One region of the Mesorhizobium waitakense genome, then DNA from elsewhere that is predicted to be linked to it. Evidence: riboswitches for the same ligand, from Rfam matches in the RefSeq annotation. Region 1 holds a riboswitch; the other holds the start of a gene.

Region 1 (4,178 bases):
CGAGCATGCCGATCTTCGAGAAGGACACCGCCCACGGGAACAGGAAGGCCACTTCCAGATCGAAGATGATGAACAGGATCGAGACCAGGTAGAAGCGAATGTCGAATTTCATGCGGGCGTCGTCGAACGAGTTGAAACCGCACTCGTAGGCGGAAAGCTTTTCGGGATCGGGATTGCGGTAGGCGACCAGGAAGGGGGCGGCCAACAGCGCCAGGCCGACGACGAGTGCAACGCCGATGAACAGGACGATGGGCAGGTATGAACCTAAAAGTGCGTTCATGCTCGGCTTTCCGTTGGCGCCAATCCACGTTGATTACAGCACCGGACCCTAATGCGGAAGCGTGACAGTTTAACCGCTGAACCGTTTTAAGGGCCTATGCTGCAACGCGGCGAGGGTTAGCGCAGCACTTCCAGCGAAGCAAGTCAAACCTTGTTCAAAACGCGGTGCTGGACGGCATATCCGAGGAAACTGGTCCGATCCGCTCCTGTTTGATTTCCTTCTCTTTTCACTCCACTTTTGTCTCCTGACATGGTTGCCGCCAAAACCCTGCTAGCATGGGCCGGAATCACCCATCAGAACTTCGGCCAACCACCCTCAGAGTGATGTCTGCATGAAGGAAAAGTTCTCGCTTGCCATGGCCCGGCGCATCGCGCTCGCCGCCCAGGGGTTTCTCGATCCCCGCCCCGCCGGTATGCCCGACCGCCGCCATTTCGCCCGCGTTCTCTCCCGCATCGGCCTGCTGCAGATCGATTCCGTCAGTGCAGTGGTGCGCGCCCACTATATGCCGCTCTATTCGCGCCTTGGCCCCTACCCCTTCGCTCTGCTCGACAACGCCGCCGTGACGCGCAAGCGCACGGTGTTTGAATACTGGGCACACGAAGCCTCCTTCCTGCCGGTCGAGACCTACCCGCTGATGCGCTGGCGCATGCAGCGGGCCGAGCGCGGCGACGAAATGTATCTCGGCCTCGCCAAATGGGGCCGCGAACATGCTGGCTACATCGAACAGATCTATCGCGAGGTCGTTGAGCGCGGGCCGATCGCCGCTTCCGCGCTCGAAGGCCAGAAAGGCTCGGGCGGCTGGTGGGGCTGGAGCCATGCCAAGCACGCCTTCGAATGGCTGTTCTGGGCCGGGCGCATCACAACGGCGCACCGTCGCGGTTTCGAGCGGTTCTACGATCTGCCGGAGCGCGTGCTGCCGCAGGCGATCCTCGACCTGCCGGTGCCCGCCGCCGAGGACGCGCACCGCGAGTTGCTGCGCATTTCTGCCCGCGCCCACGGCATCGCGACATCAGGCGACCTGCGCGACTATTTCCGCCTGTCGCCCGCCGACATGAAGGGCCGACTGGAGGAACTGGTTGAAACAGGCGAACTGCTGCCTGTGCGTGTCGAAGGCTGGGACAAGCCGGCCTATCTTCATAAAGACGCGCGTTTGCCACGAAAAATCGAGGCCCGCGCTTTGCTGGCGCCGTTCGATCCGGTCGTCTTCGAACGGTCACGCACGGAGCGGCTGTTCGATTTCCACTATCGCATCGAGATCTATACCCCGGCCGATAAACGCCAGTATGGCTACTACGTCCTGCCGTTCCTGCTCGGCGACCGGATCGTCGGCCGCGTCGACCTCAAGGCCGATCGCCCCGCCAGTGTCCTGCGCATCCATGCCGCCTATGCAGAGCCCGGCGCGCCGCCTGAAACCGCTGCAGAACTCTTCGAGGAATTGAAGCAGATGCAGGGCTGGCTCGGCCTTGAACGTATTGAAGTGACATCAGCCGGTGATTTGGGTCCGGCGCTGGCCGACCTGACCGTGTCGTAAGCCCACGTTGACACCGCCGCCCGCAAAAGCCTAAATCCGCTCCAGACGGTCTCCTCTCTTCAACGAGAGGAGCCAAGAGGGAATGCGGTGCGAAATTCCGATTTCAAATCCGCGGCTGTCCCCGCAACTGTAAGCGAAGAGCCAAGGCCGAAAGCCACTGGGGTATTCCCGGGAAGGCGGCTACCCAAGGCGATGACCCGCGAGCCAGGAGACCTGCCGTCTGCGACTATAGAATCCGATCGCCCGGCGGGTTTCCGGGCAAGGAGCCCGATTTTTGGACCACGACAGCAGTTTTTCGGCTGGCACAGCGGACAATTCGTCCGGCGAGAGCGATGCCCTTGCCGGCGTGACGGTCATCGTCTGTGCTTCCTGTCGCGATGAAACAGGTTCCGATGCTCATCCCCGCGCCGGCGAACTGCTCGCGGATGATACACGCCGCGCTGCATCTGGCGAAAACATCCGCGTCCGCAGCGTCGAATGCCTCGGCAATTGCAAGCGCCGGCTCAGTGCCGCCATCCTGCGCGACGGCTGCTGGAGCTACGTCTTCGGCGACCTGACCACAACCGGCGGCGCCGACCTCGTCACCGGCGCCAAACTCTTCGCCACCTCGACCGACGGCCTGATCCCGTGGCGCGGCCGTCCCGATAGCCTCAAGCGCGGCCTCGTGGCCCGCATCCCTCCCCTCGACCTGCTGAAGGACTGATCATGACTGCTTCCGTCTCCCGCGTCCCCTGCACCGTCGTCACCGGCTTCCTCGGCGCCGGCAAGACGACGCTGATCCGCCATCTCCTGGAAAACGCTGGCGGCAAGCGGATCGCCATCATCGTCAATGAGTTCGGCGACATCGGCATCGACGGCGAGATCCTGAAGGGCTGCGGCATCGACACGTGCCCGGAGGAAAACATCGTCGAACTGGCCAATGGCTGCATCTGCTGCACCGTTGCGGACGATTTCGTGCCGGCGCTCGACCAGATCCTGTCGCTGTCGCCGAAGGTCGACCACATCCTGATCGAGACCTCGGGCCTGGCTCTGCCCAAGCCACTGGTCCAGGCCTTTCAGTGGCCGACAGTGAGGAGCCGCGTGACGGTCGATGGTGTCATCGCCGTCGTCGACGGTCCCGCACTCGCCGAAGGCCGCGTCGCCAATGACATGGACGCACTTCAGGCACAGCGCGCCCAGGATGAGACGCTCGATCACGACGATCCGGTCGAGGAGGTGTTCGAGGACCAGATCGCCTGCGCCGACCTGATCATCCTGTCGAAGAGCGACCTGATGGACACTGCGGGCTCCGCCCGCGCCAACGCCATCATCAATGAGCACATCGCTCGCGCCGTGAAGATCGTGCCGACGTCGCAAGGCAAGGTCGATCCGTCGGTGCTGCTCGGCCTTGGCCTTGCCGTCGAGGACGACATCGAGAACCGCAAGACCCACCACGACGACGAACTCGACCACGAGCACGACGACTTTGACTCTTTCGTCATCGACATTGCCTCGATCGCCAATCCCGATGACCTGGCAAAGCGCGTCGCTACCGCCGCCGAGGAAGAGAACGTGCTGCGCGTGAAAGGCTTCGTCGAGGTCGGCGGCAAGCCGATGCGGCTCTTGCTGCAGGCCGTAGGACCGCGCGTCAATCACTACTACGACCGCGCCTGGACCGCCGGGGATGACCGCCGCTCGCGCCTCGTCGTCATCGGCCTGAAGGGGCTGAACCGCCCGGCGATCGAGCGTATACTCGCCGGCTGACGCAAACCACGGGCCGCGATGCACATCCTCACAACGACCTCCGCCTCGCTCGACGATCTCGCCGAGCCGGTCGATCTGCGGCAGACGCCGGCGGATATCGTGGCCCTGTCCTTCACCGACAGCGATCTTGCCGGACTGGCGGCGGCATGGAAGGCCGATGCCGAGCGCCTGCCCTCGATGCGGCTGGCGGCCTTGCGCGACCTGCGTCATCCGATGTCCGTCGACCTCTGGGTCGACAGCGTCGCCCGCCACGCCAAAGTTATCCTCGTGCGCATCCTCGGCGGCTACGACTGGTGGCGCTACGGCTGCGACCAGCTTGCCTCGACCGCCCGCGCGCGCGGCATAAAACTGGCTCTGCTGCCCGGCGAATGCCGCGACGAGGATCTGCGCCTGATCGAAGCCTCGACACTGCCGCGCGAGGAACTCAACGGCCTGCTCGACTATTTTCGCGAGGGCGGTCTGGCTAATATGAACGCGCTGGTGCAGAAGCTGGCGCGGCTGGCAGGGTCTGAAGCAACAATTTCGGCGCCTGTCGCGGTACCGAAGGCCGGCTACTATGAGCCGGGCCGCGGGGTCGTCCCCCTTCCTCTCGAGGGGCAAGGAAACACCGCGCCTGTCATCCCC
Region 2 (4,178 bases), on a different contig from region 1:
CGCCGATTATTCGCGGCGGGTGGACGTTGCCATGATGGTGCAATCCATGGCGCACCTGCCCGGACCGCCTGATATCGCCTTCGTCTGCGGCTCCAACGCCTTCGTTTCGGCCGCCGCCCAAGCGCTGATCGATGCCGGCGTCGCAGCGGAGATCATCCGCACCGAGCGTTACGGAGTTTGAACGGACACGGCACTTCGAGAGGTTTTCCGTAGTCGTCGTCCTGCGGCCTGGCATCGCCCGGCGGTCACGCCTCGATCTCGAGCGCCGAAAGTGGCTTCGAGCAGCAGGCGAGGATAAAGCCGTCGTCGATTTCGTGATCGAGGATGCCACCATTGTGGCTCATCTCGACATCGCCCGCGACCTTCTTCACCTTGCAGGTTCCGCAGAGGCCGAACTCGCAGGCAGCCGGAATCCGTACACCCGAGGCGCGGGCCGTCTGCAGCACGGTCTGGCCGGCGACGCATTCGGCCTCGACATCCGAAAGCGAAAACCGGATCGGTGTCGCGGCTTCGACGACAATGGCGGCGCCGTCTTCCACCGGCGAGGTGAACGGTGCCGGGATCTCCTCCACGACAGGCGCGGCAAAGCTCTCCTGATGGTACTTCGTCATGTCGAAGCCGGCGGCGTCCAGCATGCCGCGCACCGCGCGCATGAAAGGATCGGGGCCGCAGCAGAAGATTTCACGCTCGCGGAAATCGGGCGCCAGCAATGGCAGCCGGATCGCGTCGATGCGGCCCATATGGCCGAACCAGCCCTCGCGGCTGGACCGCTCCTCGATCATGAAGCCGAGCGACAGGCCCGGCATGCGGCTGCCGAGCAGTTCGAGCTCCTTGCGGAAAATGATCTCTTCCGGGCGCCGCGCGCAATTGACGAAGCCGACATCGGTCCATGGTGCGCAGTCGTTCAGCCAACGCAGCATCGACATCATTGGCGTCACGCCCGAGCCGGCTGAAATGAACAGGTACTTGGCGGCCGGGTGGCTGTGCAGCGAAAAGTCGCCTGTCGGCCCATAGGCCTTGACGTGCGAGCCCGGCGTCAGATGGTCGAACATCCAGCGTGTGCCGATGCTGCCCGCTTGAGCCTTGATCGTCACCGCGATCGAGAACGGCCGCGATGGCGAAGACGACAGCGTATAGGTGCGCATCAGCGGCCCGTCGGCGGTCGGCAGTTCCAGCGTCACGAACTGCCCCGGCTTGTAGCGGAACCAGGTCTGGTTGTCGGAGCGGAAGGTGAAGGTCTTCACATCAGGCGCTTCGTCGCTGACGCCGATCACTTCCAGCACCTGGAGCCGGTCGTTCCAGGGCGTCATCTGGTCGAGATGGCGATAGAGGCCGAGATCGGTCATCGCATTCATCCTCTTGTCCTCACTCTTGCCCTGTGCATGTCGAGATCCCAAAACCGCTGCGCATTTTTGGGCGACATGCACTAGGCAACGCTGCGCAGCGCCGGCCGGCCGCCTTCGGCAAGGCGCGGGCCGATGAACGACGCGTACCACTCGACGAACTGGATGACGCCACCCTCATGCAGCTCCGAATAAGGGCCGGGCTCGTAGGCGGGCGACAGGATGCCGAAGGCGTTTTCCTCGACGATCCGCCGGTCCTGGTCGTTGGTCTCGGTCCAGACATGGGTGAGTTCGTCGAGATCGTAATCGATGCCTTCGACCGCATCCTTGTGAACCAGCCATTTGGTCGTCACCGCGGTCTCCGTGGCGCTGATCGGCAACACCCGGAAGGTGACGGCGTGGTCGCCCAGAATGTGGTTCCAGGTCGTCGGATAGTGATAGAGCAGCAAGGAACCGATGCGGTCGGTCGAAACGCTGTCGGACAGGTTCTTCTTGACCGCACGCTTTCCCGTCATCGTGTAGCTGACGGCATCGCGCAGCAGCGGCGCGCGGGTGGCGCGGTACTGTCCGGCCGGGTCGATGCGGAATTTGCTCGGCAGGCCGGCCGCTTCGCATTTCGCCCAGTGCGCAAGCATTTCCGGGTCGCTGTCGGCGCCTTGCACGCCGGTCACCGTGGGTGCCTCTGGAAAAGTCTTGCAGAGCTCCGGATGATTGCCGGCGCAATGATAGCACTCGCGGTTGTTTTCCCAGACCAGCTTCCAGTTGCCCTTCTCGACAATGGTCGACTCGAACGCCACCTTGGCCTCGCGCAGCCGGTGCGGCAAAAGGTAGGGCTCGATCATCGCGCGCATCGGTGCGAAATCCGCCGGCTCCTTGGCCAGGCAGATGAAAATGTAGCCACCGACGCTTTGGCAGGCGACTGGCTTCAAGCCGAACTGGCTCTTGTCGAAACCGTCGGCCATCTGCCTGCCAAACAAGAGCCTTCCGTCCAGCTCATAGGTCCATTGGTGATAGGGGCAGACCAGCTTTGCCGCCGTGCCCTTGTCGGAATTGCAGACGCGGCTGCCGCGATGGCGGCAGGAATTGTGGAAGGCGTTGATATTGCCCTTCTGGTCGCGGACAAGCACGACTGGATAGTCGCCAATCTGCGCCGTGATGTACCTGCCCGGCCTCGGCAGTTCGCAATCATGACCGATGAACAGCCAGTCGCGATACCAGATCAGCTCCATGTCGAGCTTGAAATAGTCTGGATCGGTGTAGAAGGGCTGTTCCAGCGAAAAGCCTTGCCGCCGGCCACTCAAGAGCCTCAGCATGTCGTTGCGAGCATCCATGTCCTGTCCTCGTTTCTAAGGACTGAACTGGTGGTGACGGAGGAAGGATTGGACGCAGGCCGGCGATGCGCCGGACATGCACTATCCGCCTCTTGACCGCCCACCGCGATCAGTCGAGTCTAAACATCTCGGGCTGGTTTCCGGGCTCTGGAGTTGTCCTTGCGGACCATCGCGACACCTTCCCAGGCTGACGCCCAGTGGTCTCCCGTTGCGACTTGAACTCCACCACCGTTGCGGGGGCAGCGCCGGATTCTGACCGGCTTCCCAATTCTCCGCCTCGTCGTCACGAAGCGGCACCTGAGATGACATGATCTAATCACGATCGCGGGCGCGTCATCGGCATGAAAACGACATCATATCCATGCGGCGCGACACGCTTGCGAAACGTTCCGGTCGGCGATCGCGGAGCGGAACCCTATCTCTTGGGCAACCATAGCCGGCTCCAATATCGCCGAAACCGACCCCCTTGCCAGGAAGCAAAAAAGGTTAACGGTATCGAAAAGTGACTATTAGCTGCCGCTAAAATCGAACCGAACGGTTCGTTTCTGTTGACGGTGCGTGCAGGACGTGTGAACGCTGGGCCTCCGACACAGTTGGTGATCGGGGTACCTGTTTCGTACAACTCTTTGATATAACTTAGAAAAACATTGAGTGCGGAAACCCCTGGCACAATTTCAAGTGGTGGATTCTTGGTCCACGCGGAACAACTTCGTGATTGGAAATGGCTGGATGGCTCTCCCACATCGGGGCTGTCCGAACGACGCGATTTCTTCCCAAGACACGCCGCTAGACGGACGGCAAAAATAAGAAATACTGGAGTACCAAAAAATGAAAAAGATCATCCTCACTGCCGCCGCCCTTCTGGCCATTTCCGGCAGCGCCTTCGCGAACAGCGACCACTATGGTTCGAATGCCCCGGCAGCCACCGCTGCTGTCGACAGCTCGTACACCGCTTCGACCAAGAAGTCGGAGCCGGCTGCTCAGACGCCTGCCCAGGGTAGCAACCGTAACCTCTTCGGCAACAACTAACAGCCGATTCCCAGAAGGCGGCGGGCTCTCCCGCCGTCCTGGCGAAATCCAGAATTCAGGAGATTTGAAATGAAGAAGATCATGCTTGCTGCCGCCGCCGTCGTGGCGATCTCCGGCAGCGCTTTCGCCGCCAGCGACAACTACGGTTCGAATGGCGCCAACCAGCCTGCGGTCGGTTCGGTTGACAACTCGCAAACGGGCTCGATCCGCAACAGCGGTGGTTTCGTCGGCAAGCTGCTCAACTCGTCGGGTGACGTAGAGAAGTCCGCCCCGCAGAGCGCCGACCGCGACCTCTTCGGCAATCACTAACAGCCGAAGTTGATTTCCAAAAAAGAGCGGCGGGCCTGGCCCGCCGCTCTTTTCGTGTCGAGACTTGGTTCTGTCTCAAGCCGCCTTTACTTCCGGCTGACGGAGCGAGAAGGAGTGCCCGTCCGCGTCGAAGATGTGAAGGTCGTTGGCGTCCGCGCTCAGCCGC

The links. Region 1 has a riboswitch for cobalamin ahead of AC07FD_RS11980 (DUF1636 family protein). Riboswitches for the same ligand answer to the same signal wherever they lie in the genome.
Region 2: another riboswitch for cobalamin. It lies ahead of AC07FD_RS36400 (aromatic ring-hydroxylating oxygenase subunit alpha); the one in region 1 lies ahead of AC07FD_RS11980 (DUF1636 family protein).

The regions. Positions count from the first base shown of each region.
Region 1 is NZ_JBWKME010000050.1:143,409-147,586, forward strand. It holds gene AC07FD_RS11970 (NADH-quinone oxidoreductase subunit A) at 1-280, opposite strand, end outside; gene AC07FD_RS11975 (winged helix-turn-helix domain-containing protein) at 612-1,811, shown strand; cobalamin riboswitch at 1,841-2,046, shown strand; gene AC07FD_RS11980 (DUF1636 family protein) at 2,086-2,514, shown strand; gene cobW (cobalamin biosynthesis protein CobW) at 2,517-3,554, shown strand; gene cobN (cobaltochelatase subunit CobN) at 3,573-4,178, shown strand, end outside.
Region 2 is NZ_JBWKME010000194.1:109,288-113,465, forward strand. It holds gene AC07FD_RS36390 (ferredoxin reductase) at 1-181, shown strand, start outside; gene AC07FD_RS36395 (FAD-binding oxidoreductase) at 246-1,346, opposite strand; gene AC07FD_RS36400 (aromatic ring-hydroxylating oxygenase subunit alpha) at 1,427-2,674, opposite strand; cobalamin riboswitch at 2,789-2,990, opposite strand; gene AC07FD_RS36405 (DUF680 domain-containing protein) at 3,503-3,703, shown strand; gene AC07FD_RS36410 (DUF680 domain-containing protein) at 3,773-4,012, shown strand; gene AC07FD_RS36415 (ABC transporter ATP-binding protein) at 4,088-4,178, opposite strand, start outside.